Regions from separate parts of the Aliiglaciecola sp. LCG003 genome, predicted to be linked through region 3. Evidence: predicted binding sites of a transcription regulator. Region 3 holds the regulator's gene; each other region holds the start of a gene.
What was found. The regulator FNR, encoded in region 3, switches genes on or off when oxygen is low (the NO sensors DNR and NnrR bind a similar motif). The targets are predictions, from matches to a motif close to TTGATCTAGATCAA.
Positions count from the first base shown of each region.

Region 1: a site for FNR is predicted at 2,844-2,857, ahead of QR722_RS03630 (YgaP family membrane protein). Genes of this name have one in related genera too.
Region 2: a site for FNR is predicted at 3,391-3,404, ahead of QR722_RS18320 (OmpW family outer membrane protein). Genes of this name have one in related genera too.

Region 1 is NZ_CP128185.1:871,415-882,337, reverse strand. It holds gene QR722_RS03645 (Nramp family divalent metal transporter) at 1-1,159, shown strand, start outside; gene QR722_RS03640 (MalY/PatB family protein) at 1,183-2,310, opposite strand; gene QR722_RS03635 (response regulator) at 2,358-2,726, opposite strand; gene QR722_RS03630 (YgaP family membrane protein) at 2,911-3,138, shown strand; gene QR722_RS03625 (DNA polymerase II) at 3,150-5,528, opposite strand; gene QR722_RS03620 (GGDEF domain-containing protein) at 5,576-7,297, opposite strand; gene QR722_RS03615 (SixA phosphatase family protein) at 7,578-8,054, opposite strand; gene QR722_RS03610 (DUF2797 domain-containing protein) at 8,221-9,063, shown strand; gene QR722_RS03605 (DUF1295 domain-containing protein) at 9,160-10,041, shown strand; gene QR722_RS03600 (hypothetical protein) at 10,109-10,879, shown strand.
Region 2 is NZ_CP128185.1:4,189,553-4,200,475, reverse strand. It holds gene QR722_RS18335 (sensor histidine kinase) at 76-1,374, opposite strand; gene QR722_RS18330 (response regulator) at 1,374-2,045, opposite strand; gene QR722_RS18325 (hypothetical protein) at 2,128-2,457, opposite strand; gene QR722_RS18320 (OmpW family outer membrane protein) at 2,641-3,291, opposite strand; gene QR722_RS18315 (HD domain-containing protein) at 3,519-4,109, shown strand; gene accC (acetyl-CoA carboxylase biotin carboxylase subunit) at 4,196-5,545, opposite strand; gene accB (acetyl-CoA carboxylase biotin carboxyl carrier protein) at 5,560-6,003, opposite strand; gene aroQ (type II 3-dehydroquinate dehydratase) at 6,031-6,465, opposite strand; gene QR722_RS18295 (acyl carrier protein phosphodiesterase) at 6,731-7,321, shown strand; gene upp (uracil phosphoribosyltransferase) at 7,333-7,962, shown strand; gene QR722_RS18285 (EAL domain-containing protein) at 8,220-10,923, shown strand, end outside.
Region 3 is NZ_CP128185.1:2,213,018-2,223,940, reverse strand. It holds gene QR722_RS09500 (heavy metal translocating P-type ATPase) at 1-2,366, shown strand, start outside; gene ccoS (cbb3-type cytochrome oxidase assembly protein CcoS) at 2,384-2,599, shown strand; gene QR722_RS09490 (sulfite exporter TauE/SafE family protein) at 2,600-3,265, shown strand; gene fnr (fumarate/nitrate reduction transcriptional regulator Fnr) at 3,295-4,023, shown strand; gene uspE (universal stress protein UspE) at 4,168-5,100, shown strand; gene ttcA (tRNA 2-thiocytidine(32) synthetase TtcA) at 5,199-6,107, shown strand; gene QR722_RS09470 (patatin-like phospholipase family protein) at 6,116-7,213, shown strand; gene QR722_RS09465 (DUF2987 domain-containing protein) at 7,237-7,866, opposite strand; gene QR722_RS09460 (glucosaminidase domain-containing protein) at 7,863-8,687, opposite strand; gene QR722_RS09455 (hypothetical protein) at 8,665-9,408, opposite strand; gene QR722_RS09450 (LysE family translocator) at 9,493-10,152, opposite strand; gene cobB (Sir2 family NAD+-dependent deacetylase) at 10,152-10,868, opposite strand.

The sequences.
Region 1 (10,923 bases), 1.3 Mb from region 3:
ATTTATCGGTCCTGGCACCGTCACCACGGCGTCTATGGCGGGTGCTAACTTTGGCTATGCACTGGTTTGGGCCTTACTATTTTCAGTTATTGCCACATTCGTATTACAAGAAATGGCTGCACGTCTGGGTCTGGTTACAGGCAGAGGCTTGGCTGAGGCGATTAGGAATCAATTTAGTGGAGTCGGTAAATGGATTGTAATAACCTTAGTGGTAAGTGCTATTGGGGCAGGTAATGCAGCGTATCAGGCAGGCAATTTAACCGGCGCTGCCTTAGGTCTCTCCTCGGTAATGGGGGGCTCGATTGTACAATGGGTTTGCTTGCTAGCGACTATTGCTATAGCGCTGCTTATCAGTGGTAAATTCGTGCTAATAGAAAAGGTGCTTATCGCCTTAGTCTTATTGATGTCGTTGGTATTTTTAATCACAATGCTCATGGCTGGCCCTGATTTCGCAGCAATGTTCACAGGTTTAATGTCTTTTTCTGCGCCAACGGGCAGCGAGTTAATGATTATCGCGTTAATTGGCACCACAGTAGTACCCTACAACCTATTCCTACATGCCAGCATAGTAGCCAGGAAGCCACCCGTCAGGTCCCAACTCAACCAAGCTATCAGTGATAGCAGGATGGATTCCGCCCTATCCATTGGGATAGGCGGCGTTGTCACCTTTGCCGTCTTATCTTGCGCAGCTACCGCTTTTTTTGCGACCCAAACCCAGTTGCAAGCTACCAATATAGCCCTGCAGTTGGAACCTTTACTCGGTACTTACGCCAACTTGTTTTTTGCCACTGGGCTGTTTGCTGCAGGGCTGACCAGTTCCATTACGGCGCCGCTAGCAGCGGCTTATGCGGTGTGTGGAGCGCTTGGTTGGCGTACTGAGCTGACGAATATACGCTTCAAAATAGTTTGGCTGGCCGTCATTGTAATTGGTGTATTGTTCGCAAGCTTAGGCATCAAACCGTTAGCCGCTATTTTGTTTGCCCAAGCGACCAATGGGTTACTGTTACCTATTATTGCGCTGTTTTTAATTTACACAATGAACAACAAAACCCTGCTTGGCGAACACAAAAATGGTGTGCTGGCCAACTTGCTAGGAGGCGTTATAGTATTATTTGTGTCCGCTCTAGGCTTATATAAATTGAGTCAATTGTTTTTATAAGGCCTTCAGTAAGAGCAAAGCGCTTAAGCTTTAAAACGTTTAAAGGCTTCTTCTAGCATACTCTTGGGACAGGCAAAGTTAATTCTGACAAAATTTTTGTCGCCAAAGTCAATTCCCGGAGATGGTCCAACTCCTTTACTCTCAAAATATTGTTGCGGGTCATCCACGCCCAAACCACTAGCATCTATCCAAGCTAAGAAGGTTGCCTCCACATTGAGTAATCTCAAGCCATCAATAGTATCAACCTGCTGTTGAATAAAGGCCAAATTTTCACGCAAATAGTCGAGTAACTGCTGATGCCATTCATCGCATTGGGTGAATGCAACTTCGGTCGCGACTAAACCCATAATATTTGCCCAGGGCACCATGCCCTGCATTCCTGCTTGGAATTTAGTGCGTAAGGCCTTATTCGGGATAATCGCAAATGAGGTGCCTAAACCGGCAATATTGAAGGTTTTACTTGCAGCCATTAAGGTAATAGAGTTTTGCTCCAAACCTGCAATATTACCCGCGGGTAGATGTTTTTTAGTTACATCTAGGATCAAGTCACAATGAATCTCATCAGAACACAATTTTACATCATGCTGAGCGCAAATTTGCGCCACTTTTTGCATTTCTTGTTCATTGAGGACAGAACCAACTGGATTCATCGGATTGCACAATATAAGCAGTTTACATTTAGGGTCTTTAGCTGCGGATTCCAACTGCGCATAATTTAGCGTCCAGCGGCCTTCAACTTCTAAAGTGTCAATCTCCACTCGGTTGAGATTGTGCAGCGCAGGTGCGGCACGCAGTGGTGGATAATTAGGAGTTTGAATTAAGACCGTATCACCTGGGCTACAATATGCTTTACAAGCAACATTGAATGCAGGTACTACACCGGGTGTCCAAACTATCCATTCTTCTTTGATATCCCAATCATGTTTGACCGACAACCAGCGTTTGACTGCTTGATTAGCAGGTGCATAATGCGCTGGTAAGGTATAGCCAAATAGACCATGTTCAACACGTTGACTTAACGCTTGGATAATAGGTTCTGGAGAGGCAAATTCACTATCAGCAACCCACATGGGAAGAATATCCCGCTGCTTATATTTTTCCCATTTAAAAGCATAAGTAGAGGAGCGATCGATGATGTCATCAAACTGCATGAATTGACCCTTAATTAGTGGTTCAGACAAAGCACGTATTACCCAATTCAGTTGAGCAAATTACTTACTTTTTCGGTTAAATCATAGTTTTTGAACGGTATGGCGATGAAATCGGTGGCACCAGCTTTGCGAGCAGAGATAACTAGTTGGCGTGTTGGGTTACCAGTAACCATTAAAAATGGTAGTTGTCTATTTTTTTTACGCAATGCTTTCAATACTTCTAAACCATCATTTTCCGGCATATTCCAATCACAAATTATCAAGCTTAAATGATTTAGGTCATTAGCATTAACGAAGTCTATGGCTTCTGTACCAGAGCTAGCTGCTATAATATGGCCCTCAACACACTCCTCAAGGATCAATTGTAATAACTCTAACGTGATGCGGTCATCATCTACAATTAATACGTTGTGCACAGCAAATTCACCTTTCTTTCATCGTTCAAAAAGCCAATTAAATATACCCTTTGAAATTCAATTTGAACAACCTATTTTCTTCTAATATATGTTTAATCTCCTTCACTAAGCGGTTCATTGATGCAGATCAATACGCCAAAGTTAGGGGATAGCTAGCATACCAACATCACTTCAGGAGATTATTATGAAACAAAATGTTGGTATTTTAGACACAGCAATACGCTCAGTTATCGCTTTAGCGTTACTGGCAGTAGCGGTTGAAGGTATTTACGGATTAACCATAAGTTTAATACTTGGTGCCCTTGGTGCTATTCTCTTTGTAACTAGCAGTTTTGGTGTGTGCTTGCTGTACAAGGCATTAGGAATCGATACTTATGCTGATTTTCGAGACGATTCTTATCACCCCAACTAAGTGAAAATCTCTCAAAACAAGCCTAATTGTGAACTGGTAATTTGTTCGAAAGATTGACCAACAAAGGGCAATATGCCTTCTGCGATGGGCCGTATTTGCTTTTCTATGTAGTGCTCATAATCCAGACGCGAGCTTACATACTCAATAGGTTGAGGGCCATCTAGGGTTATCACATAGCTGATCCAACCTTTGTGTTGATATTGTAGTGGCTTACCAAGTTTTTGATTTTGTTGATCAGCAAGTCTGGCGGCTTTGACATGGGGCGGCACATTCTTGGTATATTTATCAAGTCGCTGTCGAAGACGCTTGCGATAGACTAAGTCTGAATCTCTGTTGGCTTGGCGAATATCATCTATTACGCCTAGCATATATGACGTGATATCTTGACCATCGAATACTCTCTGATACAGCGTCTGCTGAAATATCTTTGCAATGGCTGTCCAATCGGAACGTACCGTTTCCAAGCCTTTAAAAATAAGTTCAGTGTCACCATTACGGGTTCGTTTAACCCCAGCATAGCGCTTCTTACTGCCCAGCTCCGAACCTCGTATAGTTGGCATCAAAAAGGTTTCGAATAAGGTTTCAAACTCTATTTCCAGATGGCAATCTAACTGGTATTCAAGCTTTAATTTCTGCTGCCACTGCTGGTTAATGCTAGTCTCAAGCTGTTGGCCGATACGCTGCGCTTCCTCAGGGCTAGATACGTGCTCCAACCAAACGAATGTAGAATCTGTGTCTCCATATATCACTTTATAGCCGCATTGTTCTATCCAACTTGCGGTGGTTTGCATGATCTCATGCCCTCGCAAGGTGATAGAACTGGCTAAGCGAGTATCATAAAACGGACAACCTCCTGAGCCCAGCACACCGTAAAATGAATTCATCAATATTTTGATTGCTTGGGAACGAGCAGAGTTCTGCTGACGCTTGGCTTCATCTCTTTGCTTCCACAGACTATCTATGATGTCCGGTAAAAAATGTTTGTCTCTTGAAAATAATGCACCCCGAAAACCAGGGATCGCGTCATCGGGTTGTGCCAAACCTTCCACCAGCCCTAAGGGGTCAATTTTGAATGTGCGGATAATAGATGGATATAGACTTTTGAAATCTAGCACCAGAACATTTTTATACAGTCCTGGCTGGGATGTCATTACGTAGCCGCCGGGGCTTGCTAATCCACCGTCAATTGGACGATTTGGCGAAATGAAACCTGCGCGATGTAATTTAGGTAAGTACAAATTGATGAAAGCCGCAACGGAGCCGCCCATCCGGTCTAATTCCAAACCGGTGATTTGACTTCTGAGGATCAAATAGTCGATTAACTTGGTGTGCTGAAAAATCTCCTCGACCAAGATACAGTCTTGCAGGTTGTATCTAGCAAGTTTAATTTTGTCATGCTGGAAATCATGGGTGATTGCCGCCACACGATTATCTACATCTTCTATTTGTTTGCTTTTACCCAGTAACTGTTCAGAGACATGTTGCAATGAGAAACTATCGAAGTGATAAGTTGCCGTTTTGAGGCTATCAATACCATCAATCACCACTCTACCAGCAATGCTGACAAAACCCTGCTGACTATCGCCCTTGGGTTCGCGCCAAAATACCTCACTGTTGTCACGGCCTAATTTGAGCTTAATGTTATTTAATTTTGCACGCTCGACCAACAGCCTAAAATCAAAATTAACCACATTCCAACCAATGATAATATCAGGGTCCTGATGGCCAATAACCAGCATCAATTGTTGTAATAAGTCGGACTCATCCGCTGCCCATGTAATCCAATCATCTTCACCTTGAGGGTTGCCGATCATGATGACTCGTTTGAAATTTAGAGCGCTTAAGCCAACGGAATAGAGCTCACCATTTAGGCTACATTCAATATCTAGTGACAATAGGGTAAATTGCGGAACATATTCAGCCGGTTTTAATTTAGCATTTTCATATTGTGTGTAAGTATTGGGGGCACTGGGGGAGGTAGCGACTTGTCGTCCGACAAAATTTGCACTTGCGCAAATAAAGCGCTCCATCAAATAGCGATCAGTTAACCGAATATCGTTTTCATAGCTTGTAATAGCCGCTACATTCAGCACTTCTCTGGCACGATAAAATTGACTATTGGATTGAAAGTACAACCCCTCCACGCGTTGGTGGGTAAAGGTTTTAAGCGACAACTCCTTAGCTAACACCTTTAATCCAGCTGCGAGCAGTACTTGCTTTGCTCGACTAGCTTCTGATTTAGCGACAAACATAACAGCTTGTTGTGCTTGCGTAATTAATTTAACGGGGCCAGAATCCGTGCTTAACCAGAATTCTAAGTAGGTTTGACCGCTTCGTTCAATTTGATTGCGGGTTAAAACAAAACCTCGATGGGTAGACGCTGCAGACAGGAGTTAACTTCCAATATAAAAACAGTACAGTTTGGAGTATAGCAATTTCAGACTTCCAATTGCAGCAATGTAGAATGATTTTCTCGGTAGGTAACGACTTGGTCTCTCCCCCCACGCTTAGCTTGATAAAGCGCTTTATCACATCTTAACAATAAACTTTCGATTGACTCACCGGCTTGATATAAGGATAGGCCAATTGATATTGATAAGCTCAGACCCGATAAATCGAAGGAATCGGAAAGTTGTTTCACATTCAGTGACAGGCTCTGTAATGTCCTATCTGCATCACCTAATGCCGTATGAGGCAACCCAATCAAAAACTCCTCTCCGCCAATACGACCAATCACATCACTTTGCCTGAAAGTTTGTTCAAACAGACTCCCGATGGCTTTTAGCACTTTATCGCCGCCAGCATGACCGTAGTTGTCATTAATTTTTTTGAAGAAATCTATATCAACAATGGCGACAGACAAGGGAAACTCGTGGCGTCTTGCCAGTTCAATTTGAGTTTGCAATTTTTCCATGACATTACGCCGATTCGCCAATCCAGTTAAGCTGTCGATATTGGCTAGATGTTCAAATCTGGCACGGTTTTGTACTGTTCGATAAACCAAGATAACTAACAATAAGCAGATTAGTAGGGTAGCGCCGAACAGCAATAACAGTTGCAAGTTTCGGGTTTCTACTGACTCTAAATCTGATTGCTGAAGTTGATTCTTTTGTTCTAACAATTTGTTTTCACGGTCTTTCATATCAATTTCGTATTGGGAGCGCAAACTATGTAATTGTTGTGTACTTGTTTGACTCTGCAATCGTTGCTTACGATTCATCGTGGCAAGCAGTAATTCAAATGCTTGCTGATGATGACCACTTAGCGCTAAATACTGTGCTGTTAACTCGTCAAAGGCAATTGCTTGCACCGGCATATTGACTATATCTACATAGCTTTGGGCAGAATGCAGGAATTTTTTGACCGCTAGCAAGTCATTTTCGGCTAGGGCGATCTTTGCCATAGTGAGATATGCATCCAACAACATGTATTGGTTTTGGCTAACTTCAAATATCTCGAAAGCCTGCTGGATGAATTGTTGCGCGACTTGGTAGTTATTTTCCGCCAAAGCAAGCCCTGCAAGCTCTTTTAACGCATAAGCAACACCCTGTTGATCACCTACTTGGGTTGCAATCTGTTTTGATTCAACTAATAACTGGCGACCCAACTCTATATTGCCAATATTTTTGTTGGCGCGGCCCAAGCCATACAAAGCAATACTCAACTCGAGTAAGTTTTGATTTGCTCGGTGGTAACTAGCCGCTTCTTGGAAAAATGGAATGGCCAGTGAGTCTTCCCGGCGATACTCGTACACTAGAGCCAACATACCGGCTATATCACCTCGATTGAGATTTGACGCCTGTGGTGCAATTTCATAAGCCCGTTGAAGATCCCGCAAGGCGCCGCGATAATCCAGCATACTGTTTAATAAGCTACCTCTTACATATAGAGCTAAGACAATTAAATCGGTGTCTTGTTGTAACTCGGCCCACACTAAGGCCGCATTGGCCCCGATAACGCCACTATTTGGTTTACCGGTTAAATCCCAAGCCTGAGCTTCATTGAGTTTTGACATGTGATATAGCCAAGGCTGGGTATCTGGGTCAATATATTCAAGAGCAGTTTGGGCATTCGCGAAGGCTGATTCTGGAAAGCTTAGGGCGTAGTAAACCATACTTAGCGAAGAATAGTGTTGAGCCAGGTTATTGTTATCACTCACTTGACTCAAGTCAGTTTCTAACAACTGCTTTAAAACCTCGTCTGGAGATTTAGGGATTGAACCAATGAGTTCTTTATAGGGAGACCGCCATTCAAGGATTTTTTCAACAGACGCACAGGTGTCCCTGCTCCATCCACAGCACAGAACGACAAGTATAAGACACCATCGCAAAGACCCGTCTCCAATCATCACCAATGTCAAATAAGTGTACAACATTTGTACAATATTTAATTATATCAATTCATACCTTTACAATAGATTTAGATTCTATCGACCTGCGCTATTCAATATGAAAACTATCGGTGTCTACGTGCTGCTCGGAGACGTGGAGAATGAAAACCTCACCATATTGGCTTTCATCAATAGGCTTACTTTGGCCGCCAAGTAAAGATATGAGTTCAGGGGTAGTATTGCTGTGGCCGACTATCAGCGAATTTTGCTGTTTGTGTAAAATCTGCTGAGCAAATTCAGCTAAATTTTTGGGGTCATATGAGGTTACTTGGAGCTCCAGCAGTTTGGCACTTTGGGCCGCACTCTGTTGGGTGCGGCGATAATCTGTGCTGTAAATATACACCACTCCCTTATCCGTCAAAAACTGGGCTAATTTGGCCGCTTGAGCTTGTCCATGCTCGGTTAACGCCGGGTTTGGCTGATCAGGCTGTTTTTCGAAATGCCGAATCAAATACAAATCATAAGCCTTGCAGTGGCTGGACCATAGGCAAATCAAACTACTAATCACAACTGCAAAAATTTTCATATTCATGGCGCTTTTTGTACCGATTAGAATAAACCTCAGTATATGCATAATGAGATTAATAAAACATAGCCTTATAAAATTATGATTTTTTGCAGTTCAGATTTCACAAAGATGCTAGGCGGGTTAACATATAATGCGAAATAGCAATAAAGCGATAATGACAAAAATGACAGTTTACTCCGGTAATATAAGAAAGATGCGCGCCAGTGCTGAGCAAAATGGTGAAGTAGAATATGCCCTGCCTATCGGCGATCAACTCATCAACATGAATCCATTGATTGGTAGCCAAGTCGGTGTTGAATTTAACCAAATGATCAATTGTGTTCATTGCCACAGCAAAACTAAAAAAAGCTTCAATCAAGGATACTGTTACCGCTGCCTGATGACACTTGCTCAATGTGATACCTGCATCATCAAGCCAGAAAAGTGTCATTACGATCAAGGCACGTGCCGCGAGCCTAGTTGGGGTGAAGAAAATTGCTTGAACGATCACTTTGTATATTTGGCAAATACCGGAACAGTTAAAGTAGGGATCACCCGACATGTAACTGAAGGCGTATCCAGTCGCTGGATTGACCAAGGCGCTACTCAGGCTATCGCCATTTTGCGGGTCAAAAACCGTCTGCTTAGTGGTCTGGCTGAAACCGCTTTTAAACAACATATTGCCGACAAGACTAACTGGCGTGCGATGTTAAAAGGTCAGCCTGAGCAAATCGATTTAGTCGCTCTAAGAGAGCAGTTGTTTGGTGCGGTTGAAATGGAGTTAGATAACATCTCATCCCAATATGGTTTACAAGCGATCAATTTAATCGACGTGCCCGCGGTGAATATTCAATACCCGGTAATGCACTACCCGGAAAAAATTAAATCGATTAATTTAGATAAAGAATTACAATTTGAGGGCACTCTCACGGGTATTAAAGGCCAGTACTGGATGCTAGACCAAGACCGGGTGATTAATATGCGAAAGTACAGTGGCTATGACATGAAGATTACCACCAGCGTATAACCAATAGTCTAAATATAGGTGCAGCCAGTATAAGCAATCAAGTGCTGATGCACCTCACCCTGTATAGGGGAACCGATAGTTTGGAGTAACAATCTGATGAGTGATAAAGCCTACGCAGGAGTCGTATTATTAATAAGTGTTGCTGTTGCAAGTTTACTGGTTTTAGCAACTCAGGTTGCGCCATCCTCCCCCGCATTCTCAATTATGGCACAATGCACCTTGCTGGCGTTCACATTTCAATGGCTAGCATTTATACCAGCCTATATTATGCAAACCGAGCGCTATTATGACCTAACGGGCGGCATGAGCTTTATCGTTATTACCTTTTACGGCCTTTACAGCCAAACCCAATTATCCATCACGTCAATTTTGCTGGCGGCCATGGTGCTTGCATGGTCAGCTCGTTTGGGCACCTTTTTATTTAAACGCATTGTTAAGGATGGCAGCGATAATCGCTTTGCTGAAATCAAACCTAATAAGTACCGTTTTTTTTCTGCTTGGACCTTGCAAGGATTATGGGTAGTAGTCACATCTGGCGCGGCGTTAACAGTGATAACCTCCCAGCAACAATCGCACCTTAGTGTTCTAACCCTTGTGGGAGCCCTGCTGTGGCTTATCGGCTTTAGTCTCGAATCAGTGGCCGATTGGCAAAAATTTCAATTCAAACACGACCCAAAAAATAAACAAAAATTTATCCAGCATGGTTTGTGGGCGTATTCGCGCCACCCCAATTATTTTGGCGAAATCATCTTATGGTTTGGTGTCGCATTGGCGGCTTATCCAGCCCTACAAGGGTGGCAGCACGTCACACTGATTTCACCGTTTTTTGTCACTTTATTATTGACTAAAATCAGCGGAATACCCCTATTGGAAGACAAGGCGGACCAGCGCTGGGGAACACAGCAAGACTACCAAGCTTATAAGACTAAGACACCGGTGCTAGTACCAAGGTTTAGGTCTGGCTCTAGTGGAGCCTAACTGCGTACAATCTGCTGACATACACTTAGCTTAGGGTATTTAGCCTGCAACATTTGAAAGGATATCAATGCGCTATTTATATTTCACTACTGCACTATTACTAACAGCCTGCGTTACTCCAGTTGATACTAGTGACAAGCCGGGACAAGTAAGTCTGTTAGATGAACATACTATTCGCTTCATGGGCGATACCTCTGAGGCCAATGTGACAGCGTTTAAAAACCTATTGGCAAAGTCTACGGGGATAAAGAAGCTCATCATTTCCAGTCCTGGTGGTGACGTCAATGCAGGAATCGAACTAGGCAAGATGGTTTACCAGCATCGGCTCAATGTTATTGTGCGCAAAGTCTGTGCATCTTCTTGTGCAAATTACGTAGTGACAGCCAGCAAAGATGCATTTGTTGAAAAAGAGGCCATTCTCGGCTGGCATGGCGGAGCATTCCAGTCCCTTTACACGCCGTTGTCACTGGCTTGGTTTAATCGTATTAAATGGCTTCTATCGGCTAAAAAGCAAACACAACAGCATCAATGGTTGCGTCTTTGGCAAGAGCAAGAAACACAGTTTTTCAAATTTATAGGAGTAGAACAAGCTGTCACCATTTTGGCTATGATGCCAAATCAGGCAACCCAACGGGATGCTGCCCTGTTTAGTTATGATCCAGCAACACTGAAAAGGCTCGGACTAAAAATTAAATTCGAACACCTCCCCCAAGCTGTACATACCCAAACAGGGGAAAAAATGGTCCAGATTTACCACTATTCAGAAGATGAATTGGGGAGGTTATTGGCTAGCCATACCCATAACCTAGCAAACCAAGATTTGATAAGGCAATTTTGATAACTTGCTATGCTCAGACGCTCTCTTCACACAGCTTATTTTTA
Region 2 (10,923 bases), 2.0 Mb from region 3:
AAGGCAGTAATCCTATAACCAGGAATAAAGTCGCTTGCACGGCGACTAGCGCTGGGAGGTTAGTGATTAGTCGAGTCATAGCGGATTCAACACCACGGATACATGCAAGCCGCCAAGTTCAGAAGTGCCCAAGCTCAAACGTCCTGTATGCATTCTAACAACTTGTTCCACTATGGATAAGCCTAGCCCGCTACCTTCTATCTTACTTTTGTTGTGAATTTTACCGCGAAAAAAACGCTCTGTGGCAAGGGCCCGTTCATCTTCTGGCATACCAGGCCCTGAATCTTCCACGTCTATCATTAAAGCTCCATCGATGAGCTGGATTTTGCAGTGAATTGCACCATTCTCAGGTGCATATTTATTGGCATTCGCGATTAGGTTTTGCAATAAAGTATAAAGTGCAAACTCACTGCTTTGGAAGTTATCAGCTCCCCCATTCAGTTCAATCACTTGGTTTTTTCTGTCAATATTAGGATAAATATCAGAAATCACTTTTTGCGCGACGTTATAAGGATTGCAGATCTCAAAATCTGTTTTGGTTAGTTCTGGATTGGTCCGACTGAGCAACAGTATCTGATTAACCACGTGGATCATTCTATCTGTATCTGCTTGTAGTTGAGTAATGTCATCATGATGATCTAAGCAAGCCTGCTGCAAATTATGCAGATTGATCTTTAGTACACTCAAAGGTGTGCGTAATTCATGGGCGGCATGACTGGCAAATTGTTTTTCTCTGGCAAATGCAGCATTCAAACGGTGTAAAAGCGTATTTAGGGTGAAAACCGCTGGTGCCAATTCCTTCGGAGTACGAGACAATATGATAGTGCTGAAATCATTGTCTGGGCGTCGCGACAACTGTTTGGTTAGCTCTCGAAGAGGAGCAAGGCCATAGGTTACCAAGGCAAATATGGCCAAGGCTAAAAATGGAATGCTCACTAACAGGGGAGTCATCGCTGCAAACATCATCTCTTCAGTTAATTCAAAGCGAGTTTTCAACGGCTGAGCAACGAATACCCATTTACTGGTTACATCATCGAAAGAAGCATACACCCGCCAACGTTGAGCATTGAAATTCTGATCAGAATAACCTTGGGAAAAACCACTGATTGGTTGCTGCGGGGCATTGCTGGTGCGCACCAGAAGAGTGTCATTATTCCAGTGCTGAATAGCCAAATCCTCGTTACTCGCCAAAATTGTCTGTTGTTCGGTATTGGGCAAGGAAGACATACTTTTTGCAATGGTTCTGAGTTCGGCATCGAATAAACGTGAGGACATTTCCATGCCTGAACGATAACCCTGCAACGCGGCAATAAAGCTGATAAGCGCGATGGCTGAAATCAGCAGCAAGGTAAGATATTGACGAATAGAGCTCATTAAGCGGTATAGGCCCGTTGATTTACGCTATAGCCAACGCCCCGTACTGTTTTGATGAAATCCGCCGGTAGTTTTTTGCGTAAGTTATGGATATGGACTTCTATAGTGTTACTCGCAACTTCATCACCCCATTCATACAGCTTGCTCTCAAGTTGATGTTTAGATTGGATTCGACCCACGTTTTCCATCAGTGATTTTAACAGGGTAAATTCTCGTCTGGAGGTTTCTACAGACTCTCCATCGATTAATAACAGATGATTTGTCGCATCTAATCGCACTGGGCCGCATTCAATGACGGATTGTTGTGAGGTGCCTAAACGACGTTCCATTACTCGTAATCGAGCTAATAGTTCGTCCATATCAAAAGGTTTAGCTAAATAATCGTCGGCGCCTTTATCCAACCCTTCTATCTTGTCTAGTAAAGTGTCTCTGGCGGTTAAGATTAAAGTGGGTATGGTATTTTTGTTACGGCGAATGGTGTCCAGTAACTTCAATCCATCCATATCGGGTAGCCCCAAATCGAGCACCAATAAGTTACTTTCATTGTCAGCCAGTGCTAGCAAAGCATCTTTACCATTGTGGACGCAATTTACCGCATAGTTTTGCTGGCGCAAAGACTTACTCAGCGCTTCGGATAGGGCTAAATCGTCTTCAACTAATAGTATTTTCATGATGTTGCTAACCCCTGGTGACGATAAACAGATTATATTATTAAATTGCATCTAATATAACCTTGTTTACCTTAAGGCTTCCTTAATTAGCACGGGTTTTATTGACCCAATGTTTTAAGTTCCAGTTTTCGTATAAGGTCCATATATGGTTTTCAGTGGACGTATCGCGCAGCATATGTAATTTTTGATCTTTTAAGCGTGACATAAAGCGGTCAAATTCCCGTTGGTTGGCAAATTCCATCACCAACATATGTTGCCGTGAATTCCCCTTAATACTGCGGACTGGATTGGTACCAGAGCATACCGGCCTAGCATCAAGATCAATAAGTTGTTGGGTGGCAAGTTTGACATATTGCCGATATGTATCTTCTTCACCCTCGACAATGTCATACAGGTTTAAGGCATATATCATTATGGTATTCCAATTCTGATGGCTAATTATTAGATCTGTTCGTAGTATTTGGGGTAAATACACGGAATGAACTTAGCCTTCAATATAAAATGGCTAAATATAACAAGAGTATAGGTTAAATAGCGCTTGGCGGCTAAAATAGAAAAAGGCGCCGCAGCGCCTGACATTTTAATTATTAGCAGATTAAAACTTATAGCCAACGGTTAATGAATATACAAAGGGATCAATATCAACATCTACACTGCCTTTGCTTCCGTTCAAGTCGAAAGTTGCCTGTGTATTTATGTCGATATATCGCACCGATGCATTTACTAGCCAATTGTCATTTAATATATAATCAAAGCCCGCTTGGGCAGACAAGCCGAAGGAGTTATCTAATTTCAACTGACTGAAACCAGCCTGTCTGTTTGCTCCGGTAAATTCCTCATCAAAGAACACCGTATAATTTATGCCTAAGCCGACATAGGGTTGGAAGCTATCCATTGCAGACCCAAAGTGGTAGTTGGCGGAAAGTGTTGGAGGTAAATGCTTACTACTACCTAAGGATCCTACTGTATCTAGGGTAATGTCATGCTCGAAGGGTGTTGCAGCAAGTAATTCAAGTGCCCAATTAGGGCTTAAAAAGTAAGCGATATTCAATCCCAATTGGGTATCATTGTCGACCCCTACTCCTACACCTAAATCACTGTTGGCGACATATACATTGGAGCTAGACTCATCCGGTGCAACAGTGGTTAGACCGGCCCTAACCACAATGTCGCCAGTGTTGTATGCGCTGGCGATGGGAGCAGAAGCTGCTAAGGCGCTTGCTAATAATAAGGTTTTTCTGTTCATGTATTTCTCCAAGCTAAATGTGTAAAAGTTCAATACCCATAGCTTATAGAAATGATTGCTGATGATATTGATCTGGCGCAACTTCGAATCAGCAAAAGATTGATGCAAATCAATTGAATAGCTTAATCAGTCTTTTATTACCCCGAAGTGAATTTGAGAACTATTTTTGTCACCACTAAAATGATAATTACCGTAAAATACCTTTATGACAATTGAATGGAAGTAGAATGGATCTTTTATCTGAGCAAATAGAATTTATCAATGAGTTGGACAAACTAAAAGCAGTGCAACGTAAAACCTTGGTTCAATCCGCTGATAATCGCCAAGAGAACAGTGCCGAACACAGTTGGCATATAGCTCTTGTTGCTCAAGTCTTTGCGGAACATGCTGAAGTAGGCACGGATATGCAGCGAGTTGTGTCGATGTTGTTAATCCACGACATTGTTGAAATTGACGCTGGTGATATGTTTGCCTTCGCCCATGATGATCATCACCAGGAGCAGGCGTTAAAAGAAATAGCAGCGGCTAATCGCATTTTTGGCCTACTACCAGATTCTATGGCAGAAACTTTTAAATCCCTGTGGTTTGAATTTGAGCAGGCAACTAGCGTAGATGCTCGTTTTGCCAAAGCAATGGACCGGGTCCTGCCAGTTTTCCAGAACATGTCAAATGGCGGTGGAAGTTGGAAAATACACGGTGTGGCAAAACAGCAAGTGCTAAAACGAAATGCCTATCTGCAAGACAGTGCTCCAGCCCTTTGGGACTATGTTAATCAACAATTGGATTTGGCCGTTTCGAAGGGCTGGTTAACTGAGTAAGGACTTACTAGTTGAATGGGGTGCAACAGTCAAATTTGTCCAAAAAAAAGCCCGAATGATTCGGGCTTTCAAATCTACTACGTCGACTAAGTTTCACTCAGGCCTAATTTCTTCTCTAGATAGTGGATGTTAGTTCCACCGTTAAAGAAGTTTTCATCCGCCATAATACTTTGTTGTAAAGGAATATTGGTTTTTATTCCTTCTATCACCAACTCATCTAATGCATGACGCATTCGGGCGATAGCAACATCACGATTTTCTCCGTAAGCGATTAACTTACCGATCATCGAATCATAATGCGGTGGTACGCTATAACCAGCATAGATATGAGATTCCCAACGAATTCCGAATCCACCTGGGGAATGGAACATATTGATTTTTCCGGGACTTGGCATAAAGGTCTCAGGATCTTCAGCATTAATTCGGCACTCGATGGCGTGTCCGCGCAAGTGCACATCTTTTTGCTCAATGGACAAAGGTTGCCCTGCGGCTATGCGCAGTTGCTCTTTAATTAAGTCAACGCCGGAAATCATCTCAGAAACCGGATGTTCCACCTGAATTCGGGTATTCATCTCAATAAAGTAGAAATCGCCATTTTCATATAGAAATTCAAAGGTCCCGGCGCCACGATAGCCAATTTCGATACAGGCTTTACGGCAACGTTCACCAATTCTTTCCCTAGTTTCAGAATTAATTCCAGGTGCCGGGGCTTCTTCCACCACTTTTTGGTGACGGCGCTGCATCGAACAGTCCCGCTCTCCTAGGTGAATCGCATTGCCTTGACCGTCTGAAAGCACCTGTATTTCGATGTGCCGTGGATTTTCTAGGAATTTTTCCATGTATACCACATCATTGCCAAATGCCGCACCCGCTTCAGCTTTCGTCATAGCGATGGAGTTGATCAGTTCTTTTTCAGACCTCACCACCCGCATCCCTCGACCACCACCACCACCGGCAGCTTTAACGATAATCGGATATCCAATACGTTTAGCAATTTTTTTGTTACTTTCAGCATCTTCAGTCAATGGACCGTCAGAGCCTGGAACACAGGGCACACCGGCTTTCTTCATGGAGTTTATAGCTGAAACTTTGTCGCCCATGAGCAAGATAGTTTCTGGCTTTGGACCAATAAATATAAAGCCGCTTTTCTCCACTGCCTCAGCAAACTCGGCATTTTCGGCTAAAAACCCATAGCCAGGATGAATCGCCACAGAATTAGATACCTCGGCGGCAGCAATAATTCTAGGAATATTGAGATAGCTTTCGGTGGCTGAAGCACGACCGATACAAATGGATTCATCGGCCAGCAACACATGTTTGAGATCTTTATCGGCAGTTGAATGAACCGCCACTGTCTTGATACCAAGCTCTTTACAAGCTCTTAGAATTCGCAGTGCTATTTCACCACGATTAGCAATTAAAACTTTATCAAGCATGATAATTGGCCCGCTTATTCAATGACAAACATTGGCTGATCGAATTCTACAGGTTCTTGGTTGTCGACCAGAATCTGCTTCACTACACCGGCTTTATCTGCTTCTATTTGGTTCATCATTTTCATCGCTTCGATGATACATAAGGTATCACCAACATTGACTTTCTGGCCTACTTCAACAAAAGCTTTTGAGCCCGGTGATGAAGAACGGTAGAAGGTACCCACCATAGGTGACTTAAGCACGTGACCAGACACTTCTTCAGCAACTGGTGCAGCAACTGCTGCGGCTACAGGTGCTGCCGCAACTGCAACCGGTTGAGGTGCATATTGCATTGGCGCGGCAACGTGTGAACTACCGCGATGTATGCGAACTGATTCTTCACCTTCGGTAATTTCTAATTCAGAAATACCAGACTCTTCAACCAGCTCGATTAATTTTTTTATTTTACGAATATCCATTAATACTCTCTTTTAACTGTGTTTAAGTTATTTTTCACAAAACCGTTTAGCTGCTAACAATGCAGCTTCGTAACCATATTCGCCCAATCCGCAAATGACGCCTTTGGCCACATCTGAAAGATAGGAGTGTTGTCTAAATGCTTCTCTGGCATGGACGTTTGACAGGTGTACTTCAATAAAAGGAATACTTACACTTAATAATGCATCGCGGATAGCGACGCTGGTATGTGTAAATGCGCCCGGATTTATCAAAATAAAATCAACTTTGCCCATAGCTCCATGGATAGCATTGATAATTTCGTGCTCAGCGTTAGACTGAATATGCTGCAAAGCAATATTTTGCTGCTGCGCTATACTGGTCAGATGCGCCACAATATCAGCTAAGCTTCTGGAGCCGTAAATCTCAGGCTCTCGCTTACCTAACATATTTAAATTAGGACCATTGAGTAATAAAAATTTCACGAAAATGCCGCTATCTTCTGCTAAAAACTACATATGTGTACTTTTCACCGATTTTTCTTCAAAGTCAAATTATAACCGTTCAAAAAAGCATCAGCTGAAAGCTTCTTTTTCCAATTATAATGAAAGTTAGCGAATTAGCAGCAAAATACTGGTCTTATCAGCGACGATTGGCGATATTGGCTGTGATGAGATTTGTAACATGTTTATTTAATTCATATCGGTATAAACTTATCTATAACATGGGTTTACCATTGCGGACAATCGATTGAATTATCTTGCGCATATCCACTTAGGGCATGTCACTGCCACCAGTATGCTGGGTAACTTTTTGGGTGACTTTGTAAAAGGTAGTGACCTTAGTTACTTGCCCGAGAGCATCCGGCACGGAGTGTGGATGCATCGAAAAATTGATTCATACACAGACAGGCATCGCCTAGTAAAACAGTTGAAAGCTAGTTTTCCGCCTAACATTAGAAGGATGGCAGGGGTAATCATCGATATATATTTTGACTTTTTACTTTGCAAGCACTGGTATAGATACTGTGTAACACCCTTGTCGCATATTTTAGATAGGTTTTATCAGCAACTTGGCCAACAACCGTTAGCGTTAATTGGCCGCTATAATGCGGTGAGAGACAGCCTGTTAAGTAAACGTTGGCTGGCTGAATATCAGTCCCTAGAGGGCTGTGTTCGTGCCTTTAAGCAGATCGAAGCTCGCTTAAACTATAGAATTAAATTCTCGGAAGATGCACGGCAGTATCTCACTATCAATGGGGACCATCTTGAACAACAATTTTTGGAATTTTATCCAGAATTGCTAGAATTTACGCAAACTATTAATCGAAATTCAATATAGGTAGCTCGAAAATGTCGATACATGAAATAAAACATCCACTAATTCTGCATAAGATAGGCTTGATGCGAGCCGCCGGGGTGAGTAGCAAAGACTTCCGTGAGCTAGCCAGTGAAGTCGGTAACCTTTTAACCTATGAAGCGACCAGAGAACTTGAAACCGAAGTAGTGAATATTAAGGGTTGGTCAGGAAAGCAAATTAAGACCAACAAAATTAAAGGCAAAAAAATCACTGTTGTGCCTATTTTGAGAGCTGGCCTTGGCATGTTAGATGGTGTGCTAAGGTTGATTCCAAATGCCAAAATCAGTGTGGTTGGCCTGTACCGTGATGAAGAGACCCTGCAGCCGGTGGCATATTTTGACAAAGTGGTAAGTGATGTATCACAGCGAACGGCACTTATTGTTGATCCTATGCTGGCAACTGGAGGCACCTTAATCGCCACTATTGACTTACTCAAAAGTAAAGGATGTAAGCACATTATGGGCTTGTTTTTGGTGGCTGCACCGGAAGGAATTGAAGCGGTCACTAGTAAACATCCCGACGTAGATATTTATGTCGCGGCAATAGATGATAAATTAAATGAGCATGGCTATATACTTCCCGGCCTCGGTGATGCTGGTGACAAAATATTCGGTACAAGGTAAATCATTTAGGGACTTATCCATAATAATCACTCAAGACTAATTAGCGATCCCTTATTTATTAGGTTAATCAGTCGGTTACTCTTTGGTTTTAGCTAGATTAGGTGTAAGCTGAATACTTCCTGCGCACAGCTATCTAATAATAGTTGAAACGAATTTGACAGTATCATTTTTTGGAGTGCTTTTTAATTTTGTTTGAAAAGCTAAGTTTTTCGTTCGTGTTAAATCGGTTCACATGCTGCAAATGCATGTGGATTTCGATGCTTTTTATTTGGACACTATTCGCCAGTGCGCTAGCTGCACCGCTTATCAGTGAACCTAAGTTTATTCAATTATCTACCTCGCAAGGTCTTTCCCAAGACACGGTGAATGATTTATTGCTAGATACTAATGGCTTTTTATGGATTGCCACGGTTTCCGGCTTAAATCGATTTGATGGTTATCGAGTAAGTCAATTTGATGGAAATCAGCAGCAATTAGCTGACTTATCAATTGAAGTGGTGTTTGAGGATATCGATGGCAACATCTGGGTAGGCTCGTCCCATCTAGGTCTATACAAAATAGACACCTCAACTGGCAATACAATTTTGATTGAGCCCTTTGCTGAGGAAGGTGCTGATAGATCAGATCCCATCACCAGTATCAGCCAATTCTCTTTCAATCAGTTGTTGGTAACGACCCAAAGAGGCGTGGCGCTAGTTAATACCGATGTGGCTACGGTATCCTATTTGTATGTCTTACCAGAAGCACAGCAAAAGTCTCGGTTTAGAATCAATCAAGCGCTGTTTGTGGATAATAAATTACTATTAGCCCGGCAAAATGGCTTATTTTGGATTGACCTGCAACAGCAAACTGAGCAACAAATTACTTTGGCTAGATTGTCACAGGCTGAACCTGTGCATAGCTTGCTACTAAAACAAGATGGTCAAATATTAATTGGCTCTCAGGCGGGTTTGTTCAGTACCAATGTATCCATGTTAGCGAATAATCAAGTTGAAGAGCATGCCTTAAATACGGCGGTGCTGAGTATGCATGATAGCCCGTCAGGCCTTTATTTAGGCACAGAAGATGGATTATACAGTTATGATCTAGCCTCCCAGCAATTACAGCACTTCTTCAGACCAAGTGATAGCCGCTACTACTTGTCTTCGGACAATATTTCTGCAATGCAACTAGATAAACGAGGCAATTTGTGGCTCGGCTCGCAGTTTGAAGGAGCGTTATATTGGTCAACGAAAAGCGTAAAGTTTGAGAATGTCAGGCAGCGACCAGATGAAGAAAATCAATTAAGTAGCAACAGTGTCACCAGTTTTGCACAATTTGATGACGAAGGGTTATGGGTTGGCACTCAAAACGGATTAAATTATTATGATTTTGCTGAACATGAAATAACTGGTTACTGGATGTTGGCGAATGAGATCGGGAGGGAGCATGCGCTGATCCGCCATCTGGTCAAATGGAGCGAAAACTTATTATTAGTTAATACGGCAAATGGCCTGTTCTCGTTCAATATCAATACAGGTAAAGCTAGTTTACCCTCGGCAATAGATGCAAATACTGCCGATATTCTATCTCGGCGGTTGACCAGCTTTGTCAAAGGTCCTTCAAATAGTATCTGGCTGAGTAATCCAAAAGGATTCTACCAGTACTCACCTGATACTGGGCTGCTCAAATCACTCGATACCCTGAATGAAAAAATCGCCAGTAAGCTTGCCTATGGATTCATCGGGGTAAGCGAAGTGCACCCAGAAGTATTGTGGATAAGTGATCAGGAACAATTATGGGCATATAACGCTAATACAGGTTCTCTGCAATCTGTTCACACTTTGAACCGCGCTAGCATGGGTCAACCCGTTTACCCAGAAAGTGTATTACAGGATAAAAATAACATTTTGTGGATTGCTTACCCAGGGGCAGGTTTGATTGGCGTAGACGCCACGATTTACACCCCAGTGTATACAATAAATAAAGACTCGTTGTTACCCAGCGATGTCATATATGGTTTGAAGCAAGATAACAGTAACGCAATTTGGTTAAGCTCCCACGCGGGCTTATTAAAATTTGATCCAACTGGACCCTACTTACAACAATACGGTATAGCCCAGGGGCTAGACGGCAAAGAATTCAATACTCGAGCACACTTAACCCTGCAAGACAAACGGCTAGTGTATGGTTCACAAAAGGGTTTTACCATTTTTAACCCTGCTGAATTTGAATCATATGAAGGTGTGCCACCAGAAGTTGTTATAACCTCTATTAAACTTTCTCAGAACAACTTGTCTTTTCCTTTAAAAAACTTAGATATGTCGACAGTTAATTTGGGTTATAAAGATGTAGGCTTGACCATAGAATTTTCGACCATGGCATTTGAACATCAAGCTTCAACTCAATATCAGTATCGTTTAGAAGGTCCCAATAGTTATGTTTCCCCTGCCACTACCGATTCCCAAGTTACATTTCCAAAATTAGACCCCGGCGATTACGTGTTTTCTGCGGTGGCGTTTGATCCCATTACAGGAACAGAAAGCAAACCAGCCAAAATTTTTATTCAAGTACAGTATGCGCCTTGGTTATCACCCATGGCATATGCGGTATATATTTTAAGTTTTGTGTCGATAGTTTTGCTGTGGTGGTATCGACGCGACATTCAGAACAAGCAAGTATTGCAAGCCCATTATCAAGCACTGGCAAGTAAAAATAGACTGTCACTGGCACTCAAAGCCAGTAACAGTAATGTGTGGGAATGGACAGCAAACACTGGTAAATTTTACTATCCTCGCTTGGCCGATGAGTTAGGGTATAAATTTGACGGAAATTTTATTGATTATGAAGCACATTTGTCGCTTATTCATGCTGAAGACAGAGACATGTTTAATGCCCATTGGAACGCTTTTATTAGCAAAGACAACGACGGACTTGATGTTACTTATCGTATAAAAGCAAATGATCAGCGTTGGTTTTGGT
Region 3 (10,923 bases):
AATGCTACCACTGCGGCTTGCCAATTGTGCCTGGCCAAATTTTTCAGGCAACTATTTTAAATCAATCCAGATCACTTTGCTGTCCCGGTTGTAAAGCCGTTGCAGAATCTATCATCAGCAATGGCTTGGAAGATTATTATCGATTCAGAACTGAATTTGCTGATAAGGGCGATGAGTTACTAGATCAAACGTTAGACACCTTAAAAGCATACGATCATCCCGATATTCAACAAGAGTTTGTTACTGCGGATGCTGATGACAAACAAATTCAACTGACCATAGAGGGTATTAGCTGTGCAGCTTGTGGATGGTTGATTGAAAAACAACTTTTAAAACTAAGTGGTGTGAACCGGGTTGCCGTCAACGTTTCTGCAAGACGAGCAATCGTAAACTGGAACGACAAAATGTTATCCCTAAGTGATATCATTTTTAAATTGGAAAAAGTAGGTTATCACGCCCTTCCCTTTCACCCTGATGAGCACGAAGCATCCTACCAAAAAGAACACCGCCAGTTTTTAAAACGAATTGGCTTAGCGGGATTGATGAGCATGCAAGTGATGATGCTTGCTATTGGATTGTATTTTGGGATTTTCGGTTCAATTGATCAGCAAACCAAACAGTATTTTCACTGGGTTAGTTTGGTGTTGACCACCCCAGTGGTGCTTTATTCAGGCTTTGAGTTTTATAAAAGTGCCTTCAATGCGCTGCGCATGAAATCGTTGAATATGGACTTTTCTGTGTCATTGGCAATTATAGGTACTTTTTTAGCCAGTGTCTGGGCAACTTACACACAAACAGGTGAAATTTATTTCGAGTCTGTGTGTATGTTTATTTTTCTTCTGCTGATAAGCCGCTATATCGAACATCGAACCCGCTATAAGGCCAGTCAAATATCAGCCAATATGTTCAAGTACATTCCTCTTACCGCCATGGTTATCGACGATGGCATTCCACAATCCTGCTTAGCTAAGCACCTTGAAATAGGTCAAAAAGTGTTGGTCAAGCCAGGTGAAACTATTCCCATTGATGGCACCATCTCAGCCGGTAACGGCAAAGTGGATGAATCAATGCTCACCGGTGAAGCCGAACAGGTCAGTAAGCAAACAGGAGACGCCGTTTATGGTGGAACTCTTAATCTAAATGGTACCTTAACTATTGATGTGGGCTGCGAACTCAAGTACGCCCTAGTCAACCGTATTTTACGCCTTCAAGAGTCAGCTTTAGCTGCTAAGCCAAAAGCGGCGATATTTGCTGATGTGGCCTCCCGCTATTTTATACTGGCGGTGCTGGTAATCACTGTGATTAGTTATCTCGCTTGGCTTGCTTATCAACCCGAGCGAGCCTTTTGGATTGCAATTGCCATACTGGTAGCAACTTGTCCTTGTGCCTTAAGTTTAGCCACACCGACGGCTTTAACGAGTGCGCTGGCCAAATTGAATGAATCTGGAATATTATTAAAACGAGCCGACGTGCTTGATCAGATCCCTGAAATAGATTGCATTGTGTTTGATAAAACCGGCACCCTCACCCAGGGCTATTTTTCTATTGTTAACATTGAGCTATTTAGCAACGTCGACAAACAAATGGTGTTAAATTTAGCGGCAGGACTAGAAGCCTACTCTGAACACCCCCTTGCCAGTGCGTTTACGCGCCCGACAGGGCTTAAAGTAGAGGACGTTGAATCTGTATCAGGATACGGTTTGAAAGGTGTATACCAACAGCATGAAGTGAAGATCGGCAAGCGAGAATTTCTTCACCAATCTGCAGTATTGGAAGCTGTCGACCCGTCTTTTTCAATTTTTTTACAAATGGATAATAAATTACTTGCCGCCTTTGAAATGCGTGATCAGGTTAGACCTGAAGCGTCTGAACTGATCGCGTCTTTATCTAATCATGATGTATATATGCTAAGCGGGGATAATCACCGTAATGCCCAACAAGTTGCTCAGCAAATTGGCATCAAAAAGATTATGGCTAATCAGACACCATCACAGAAGCTTGCTTTCATTGAAACGCTACAAAGCCGGCATAAAATGGTTATGATGGTAGGTGATGGAATTAATGATGCACCGGTTTTAGCCAGGGCTGATGTATCAGTTGCAGTGGGCAGTGCAGCTGATATGTCCAAGCGCTCGGCAGATATTATACTGCTGAATAATAGGCTTAGTGCAGTTACCACTATTTTTGATATGGGCAGCAAAGCTAGACGCAAAGTTAAACAAAATATGAGCTGGGCGATCGGCTATAATTTATTCATTACGCCCTTAGCGGTATTGGGGTACTTAAGTCCCTGGATGGCTGTAATTGGCATGTCCTTAAGCTCGATTATAGTAGTGGTTAACTCGGTACGTTTAATGCGTTCGTAACGCTAAGGTAGTCCAATATGAGTATCATATATGTGTTAATCCCGATTGCCATTTTGTTAGTACTGATCGCAATTGCCGTATTCTTTTGGGCGGTAAAGTCCAATCAATTCGAAGATCTTGAACGTCAAGGCTACAATATTTTGTTCGACGACGACATTAAGTCCCACGCTAAGCCAATTGAAGCTGGGGAGGAGAATGAAAAATCCCCATCTGCCCCTAAAGAGCCGCTATAAATGACGGATTTCACCTGGTTTTCTGCACTATTAATAGGCTTAGCGGGTAGCGTCCATTGTGCAGGAATGTGTGGTGGTATTGTTACTTCCTTTACGTTTATGCTCCCTGCTAAGCAGCCTCGTTTGCCTTATTTACTTGCTTATAATCTTGGGCGGATAAGCTCATACACGTTCGCGGGTGCTCTTGCTGGGTATTTCGGGGTGCTGGTGACAACCAATGCTTATATCAACCCACAAGCGCTGTCCCTAATTGGCGGCATATTGATGTTAATGTTAGCGTTATACATTGGTAGATGGTCAAATGCATTAGCTTACTTGGAGAAAGCTGGGGCTATTGTATGGCGTCGAATTAGCCCCTTATCAAAACGTTTCATCCCTTTTAAATCCCCCCTGTATGCCCTGCCGTATGGCATGATTTGGGGATGGTTACCTTGTGGACTGGTATACTCAACGCTAACTTGGAGTGTCTCCAGCGGCAGCGCGATATCCGGTGCTTTAACTATGTTTTGTTTTGGCCTAGGCACGTTACCTGTTATGTTGGCTATGGGAGCCAGTGCAAATAGTATTAAAATATGGTTAGCAAAAAGATGGGTCCGACACTGTATAGCAATGCTGCTTTTCATATTCGGCTTGCTTTTATGCCACCGCGCCATCCATAATTGGTGAAAAACTAGAGCTAAAAAGTATGGATAACTATGACTGGTCAAACTGATTTCGGTATTCGCTGTCAAAATTGTAGCTTCAACCATTTATGTATTCCTGTTTCCCTCAATGAAACAGAGATGCAACGTCTGGATGATATAATCGAACGTAAACGACCTCTACAAAAAAGTGACCAATTAACCATTCCGGGGCAAAAATTCACCTCTTTATTTGCTATTCGTAGCGGTTCTTTTAAATCCTATATTACCTCACGAGATGGAGAACAGCAGATCACTGGCTTTCATTTCCCTGGTGATATTGTTGGTTTTGATGGAATATATTCCGAAAAGTATCAAAGTTATACGCAGGCTATGGAGACATCCATGATCTGTGAATTGCCCTACGATAAGCTGGATACTATGAGTGAGCAACTTCCCAGTTTAAGACGGGAAATGTTGAAAATCATGAGCACTGAAATTAACCAAGACCACAATATGATGATGCTATTAAATAAGCGAACCGCTGAAGAGCGCATGGCCCATTTTTTGGTTAACATATCGCAAAGATTCGCCAGTCGAGGTTTTTCGTCAAGCGAGTTTAATCTCACCATGACCCGCAACGAGATTGGCAATCACCTAGGTTTAACGGTGGAAACAGTCAGCCGCTTACTGACACGCTTCCAAAAAGAACATGTGATTAAAGTTGATGGTAAATTAATTCAAGTTATAGATGTGGCTTTACTGCAGCAAAAGTTGGGTGATCAAACAGTTAGTGCAAATTAGATACGTAAAATGCGGGTGATATTCGCTAATTCCTGCAATTAGTTTAGTATTAATAAAGCTAGGTGCGTTTATATTTTGCTAGAAATAGCTTCTCATTTTGAGTCGTTCGCAAGTTAGATTCCGTCAATACTACAGGGAGATATTATGTCAGCTTTTAATAAAATACTTGCGGTAATGGATCCTTCTGTCACACAGCAAAAATCATTACTGCGCGCCATGAATATTGCTCAAAAAACCGGCGCCAGTATTACCGCATTGCTATGTATCTACGACTTCTCATATGAAATGACCACTATGTTATCGATTGATGAGCGTGAAACTATGCGCCAAGCTATCGTAGATGAAAAAACCGATTGGCTAGCAGATATCGTAGAACCCTTGGTTACTGGATGTAGTCAATCTGTCGATATTAAAGTTGTTTGGCATAACCGCCCTTTCGAAAGTATTCTGTATGAAGTCATTGATAATAGTTACGATTTAATCGTTAAAGGGACGCAGCAACACGATAGCTTAAAGTCTGTTATTTTTACTCCAACTGACTGGCACTTGTTGCGAAAATCACCTGTTCCGGTGTTGCTAGTCAAAGATCATGATTGGCCGGATAATGGTAATGTTTTGGCCGCTATAGATATCAATACTGAAGATGAAGAACACAAAAATTTGAACCACAAGGTTAGCCAATCTTGTCAGGTTTTTGCTCAACTGTTAAATGGCAACGCCAACTTGGTAAATTCCTACGCGGGTACACCGGTGAATATCGCCATTGAAATCCCCGAGTTCGATCCGGTTGGGTATACCGAGGCGGTTAAGCAGCATCATATCGATGCTATGCATGAACATGGTGCCCAGTATAAAATATCCCCTGCTCGTATCTATGTTCGAGAGGGCTTACCTGAGCATGTTATTCCGCAAATTGCAGAAGAGATCGACGCAGAACTTTTAATTATGGGCTCAATTGGACGTACTGGTATCACCGCTGCATTGATGGGTAATACCGCTGAACATGTCGTGGATTCCCTGAACTGTGACATACTCGCGTTGAAACCTGACGAATTTGACTGCCCGATTAAGCGCTAACCCCTAGTTTAATTGATTTTCTGGCTAAGTGGCGTTTCTATTTTCTGGGTTTTCGCTATAATCCATCGCCGCAAGCGCCGCCAAGTTGTAGGAAATTCATGAGCAAATTAGACACATTACCTGAAAATAAGAAATACAGTTTTAACAAATTGCAAAAACGCCTACGTCGCAATGTTGGTAAAACTATTGCCGATTTTAATATGATCGAAGATGGCGACAAAATTATGGTTTGCCTGTCAGGAGGCAAAGACAGTTACACCATGTTGGATATCTTGATGTTTTTAAAACGTCATGCCCCAATCAACTTTGATTTGATTGCGGTTAATCTTGATCAAAAACAGCCAGGCTTTCCCGCTCATGTGCTACCCAATTATTTAGATAAGATTGACGTAAGCTATGAAATCGTTACAGAAGATACCTATTCGATAGTGATGGACAAAGTGCCTGAGGGCAAAACAACTTGTTCGTTATGTTCTCGTCTTCGCAGAGGTATTTTATACAAAACGGCCACACGCTTAGGGGCCACTAAAATTGCTTTAGGTCACCATAGGGACGACATGCTTGAAACCCTATTTTTGAATATGTTCTACGGCGGTAGACTAAAATCTATGCCACCTAAACTGGTTAGTGATGATGGTCAGCAAATGGTCATTCGCCCTCTTGCATATTGTTCTGAAAGCGATATTACAAAGTATTCTGATATTGTCGAGTTTCCCATTATTCCTTGTAATCTGTGTGGCTCTCAAGAGAACTTGCAGCGAAAAGTGATTAAGCAAATGCTGCAGGACTGGAACAAGCGCTTTCCCGGCCGAATTGAGAGCATGTTTAAGGCGATGCAAAATGTGGTTCCGTCTCATCTTGCTGACTCCACTTTATTTGACTTTACTAATTTACAAACACAGGGAACGCCCTATCAAGGTGGCGACATTGGTTTTGATGAAGTGGATTTCCAACCAGCCAATGAGCAGTCGGAAGTAGTCAACATCATCAATTTAAGTCAAGGGTAATAAAATAAATGAAAATAGGTTTGGCTTTAGGTAGCGGTGCAGCCAGAGGATGGGCCCACATCGGTATTATTCAGGCACTAGAAGAAATGGGCATTAAGATAGACGTAGTAGCCGGTTGTTCTATTGGCGCCTATGTAGGTGCAGCCTATGCTAGTGGTAAACTTGAGCCTTTAGCTGAATGGGCAAGCTCTCTAACCGAATGGCAAGTATTTGGTTTAATGGGTATTGGCATTCGTAAAGGGGCTTTAGCCAGCGGGAATAAAGTTTTTAAAGCCTTGGAAGATAACTTTTGTGCGGAAAATTTTGACCAGCTAATTAAACCTTTTGGTGTGGTTGCGACAGATTTATATAGTGGTAAAGAGGTGTCATTTTTAGATGGCCCAATCGGGCAAGCGGTGCGTGCTTCCTGTGCCATTCCAGCATTATTCCCACCAGTTTCTTATCAAGGCAGATGGTTGGTTGATGGCGCAGTTGTTAATCCGGTACCCGTCAATATTTGTCGGCATTTAGGCGCCGATTTCGTTTTCGCGGTAAATTTAAGTGCAGACTTTAGACCTGAATTACAGCTATCATTTCAGAAAGAACATGAACACAATCAGCAACGTACAAATGACTTCTTTGAAAAAGGACAGTCTTTTATGCAGCGCATTTTTGGCGGTAAATTTAAAAAAGAAGATGAATCTACCGAAGCCAATGCCGAATTGGGCGCAATTCAAGATTTAGATGACTTAACAGCTACAGCTGAAGACGTGACTCAATCACCCACACATAGTGATGCCTCAGAGGTCGCAGGTATCAATACGGCTAATATGGAAATCCCTGAAGTACAGCCAATGGCTGCGGAGGCCAAGTCTCATCCGGTGAAGTTAAAATCGATGGACTCTAGTCCAAGCATGCTGGGTGTTATGTCTAGCTCATTGGATATCTTGCAGGCCCGTGTAACACGCTCACGATTAGCTGGCGACCCACCTGACATTTTAATAGAGCCTCAGTTGCGAGATTTCGGCATAATGGAATTCCATCGAGCAGAAGAGTTAATCGAAGAAGGTCGTCAGAGTGTTATGCGCGTTGCCGAACAGATCAAATACCAACTCCGCATGGTGTAACTACCTTTGGTGCCTAAGTAGCACTACTGCTTCGTAATCGCAGTGATGCGATGTGGAGCAGAAGATAAGGTTAAGTCCTTGCCCTGCTCTATCCAGCTTTTTGAGAGAAAGATATGGCCATTATCGCTAACTACACCCTGTGCCATGGGCTGTACTGCTAAGTTCTCAATATGAAAATTCAAGCCATCCACATCTGGCATCATGAACGATAAAAAACCACCCATATCATCAAAAAATTGGTCGTATTGATTTAGTAAATCGACTAATTCTTGATTGCTATATTGGGTTTTCAGATACTTATTTTTGGTTTCCAACTGAACAGACATATCGCATTTATTATTCGCTTCTGTAAGTGTGAGAACAACCATAGCTTTAGCTTGTTTTAATGCTTTTTCGGTTGGCAGTAAAAACCGTTGCTCAGCGGTTATCTCTACGGGAAGGGTTACTTTTTGGGTGACAATTTTTACTTGTTTAATATGGCACAAGCCCGAGCCATCGATATTTTTAAAACCAAAAGCAAACTGCAATGCTGGTGTATCTTCGTCATCAATTTTTTTCAAATGACTATAGAAGTTGCCATAGTCAACACTCAAGGGTTCAGCGATACTATTAAAAATGAACAAATTTAGAACTATTATTACTAGTTTTTTCATTGATTTATAAACTTCCGGTTGAATCTGATCATTTTTATTAATTCATCAATGTAATCCTCTCCCCGCTCTGAATAGCGATGCAGACCTTTAGCTAATGCCTCTGCTGTGATGGGTTGATGATTACTACGTAGCTGGTGTCGAATAGTGCGTAAATCTTCATACGCATAATGTCGATTTAGATTGCGAAAATAGGTCGCCATGGCGGTGTCTAAATTTTTAAATTTTGCTACCTCGTGAGCCGCACCGTCGTTTCGTGATTTTGGCACAAATCCGCAGCCTTTGCGAAAACACCAAAGACCAAAAAAGTTATAGCCCTCTCTGGCAAAGCGTGATGTGCCCCAAGCTGATTCATTAGCGGCTTGCATTAACACCAGCTCTGGCGGAATGACATCTATCCGTTTTAATAATTTGGCGACGATTTCCTGTTTAGGTAAGTCAGTATCAACGCGATAAGTCTTGGCCATTTTTTTGAGTCTGTGTTTCTCTTTAAGGGTCAAGGATTTGTGACTATTAACCTTGTGCTCAATGGTATGTAAAAACTGACGCTTTCTGATTATGATAGTGTTGTGATTATTAATTGCTGGGGTCAAGTAATCGAAAAAGGCTTTTTTACGCTCGACTACCTGTCGTACAGAGGAAAAGTCGGGTAAATCTGCTTCTTTAAAAGGAATATAACTATCACTAGGATCATTAAATTCCTTTTCCGGGGGAAATAAAAATGGATAACTCAGGACAACTACGCCAAATATCCAAATCGAAGATAAATATAAGATTCGGCTAAAGGTAAAGGTATCGGGGTTATGCATCAAATTTACTCTCATTAGAAGCTACAGGTTGTGTATCCTCTAGTGTGGATTGATAGCCAAATAACTCACAATAGAGAACGCCTTTAACATTAAAATAAAAAGGCACTAGGAGAACAAGACCTAGCCCATAGGTAAATGCTGTAAGTAACAATAGACCAAAAAAGACTAGATTGACGAGCAAAAAACCAACAAAATATTTATTCACCATTCGGATAGACAACCAAATACTGGCGAAGGGTGTTAAATTTTTATCCGCAACCAACATCACAGCAAAGCCTGTGGCTATCATAATATAGATGCCCGGTAAAATAAGCAGGTTGATACCCACCATGGTCAATACCAAAGTAAAAATGGTAACCACACAAATGGGCAGGGTCTGCGACATAAAGGAGAATACGTCTAGTACTTTGCCACTTTGTTTTACGTGCGCCTTGGCGCCTTGCATCATTAGTGAGGCAACTAAAGGCGCGAGCAATATTCGAATAATTAAATCGAATGCAGTAATCAGATCGAGGGTAATTTGCTCCACTTGCTCAATCCCCTCAACTTTTAAATAAATAGCGGCAATCAAAGAACCAATTAGGAAAATCAGTAGCATCATCTGAAAAAACAGGCCAAAAGATGCCAGGGTATTTTTCCAGCCTTGGAGTAATACGTATTTTACATCGAAATTATAGCTACCATTAAGATTATCTTCGATGCGATTGGAGTAGCCGTTGTGAGGTTTTTGCTGCATGTATTAAAAATGTACCTGTTACTAGTTTAGCTCAACAATAATTATACATGAATTGCACGGATCCATGCTGGGCTATTTGTTCATTCACGCTGACCATACCAAATTGATCGCTAACACGATTAGGATGACGCCCATTATTCTATCGAATATATAACCATTATGGGTCAACACTTCTCTAATTTTAGAGCCACTGAGGATCAGTGATAAAAACACAAACCATATACCTGTCGCAACTGCTAAATAGATACCGTAAAAGGATTTGATTAACATTGGAGTTTGTGGCGATACCGCCACGGCAAAAACGGTCAGAAAAAATAGGGTAGCTTTGGGATTAAGTCCATTAGTAACAAAACCGATAAAAAAAGATTTTCGACCGCTAATATGATTCAACGACAACTCCTCTTGCGGCATATTTGAATTATCCATCGGTAATTGCATAGGCTGACTGCGCAGCGCCCCCCAGCCTAAATATACGAGATATGCTGCGGCGGCATAGGCAAATACTTGGAACAACCAAGGGGTTGTTTTGATCAACAATCCGATTCCGAGTAAAGAATAGGTCACGTGTAGAAATATAGCGGTGCCCACCCCAATACTAGTATAAATGGCCGCCCTGCGGCCATAGGTGATGCTTTGCTTTAGTACCACAGCAAAATCAGGGCCAGGGCTTGCTACCGCAAAGAAATGTAAGGTGGCGATGGCGGCAAACTCCATCCAGTAAGGTGTTAACTGACTAAATTCCATTAATTTAAAAGCCCTTGTATATATAGAGGTATTATTTTTGAGCCCAAACCATAATGGGCTTCATCAAAAGTACTGTGGCCAACGCTTGGTTGAAGATTTAACTCCACACAAAATGCACCATTTAACTTAGCTTCTTGCACAAAACCTGCTGCTGGGTATACCTGCCCTGATGTGCCGATTGCAATAAATAACTCAGCTTCAGCTAAACGCTGATAAATCCTATCCATCTGCATTGGCATCTCACCAAACCAGACAATGTTGGGACGAATAGCATGGCTGGGCTGGCAGCAATGGCAACGACTACTTTGGTCATAGTCTTCAATGGTCGTAACTACACGTCCACTAGAGCAACAGCGATAACTAAGTAAATCACCATGCATATGGATCAGCCGCTTAGTCCCTGCCCGCTCGTGAAGATTATCAACGTTTTGCGTGACTACGAGCAAATTATCTTGTAAATACTCTTCTAAGCTAGCTAATGCCCGATGTCCCTCATTAGGATTCAGGTTTGAGTCTAATAATTGTGCCCTTCGCTGATTATAGAAACGATACACCAATTCTGGATGACTGCTGAATGCCTCTGGTGTAGCAACCTCTTCAACGGGATGATTCTCCCATAGTCCATCTTTGTCTCTAAAGGTTTTAAGCCCTGACTCGGCAGAAATGCCAGCACCAGTTAGCACCACGACACGGGTATTTTTAGTTAATTTCTGCATTTTCTTGATACCGACAAATTAGGTTAGTTAATGGCGGGTGTAATTAACTTGTTTC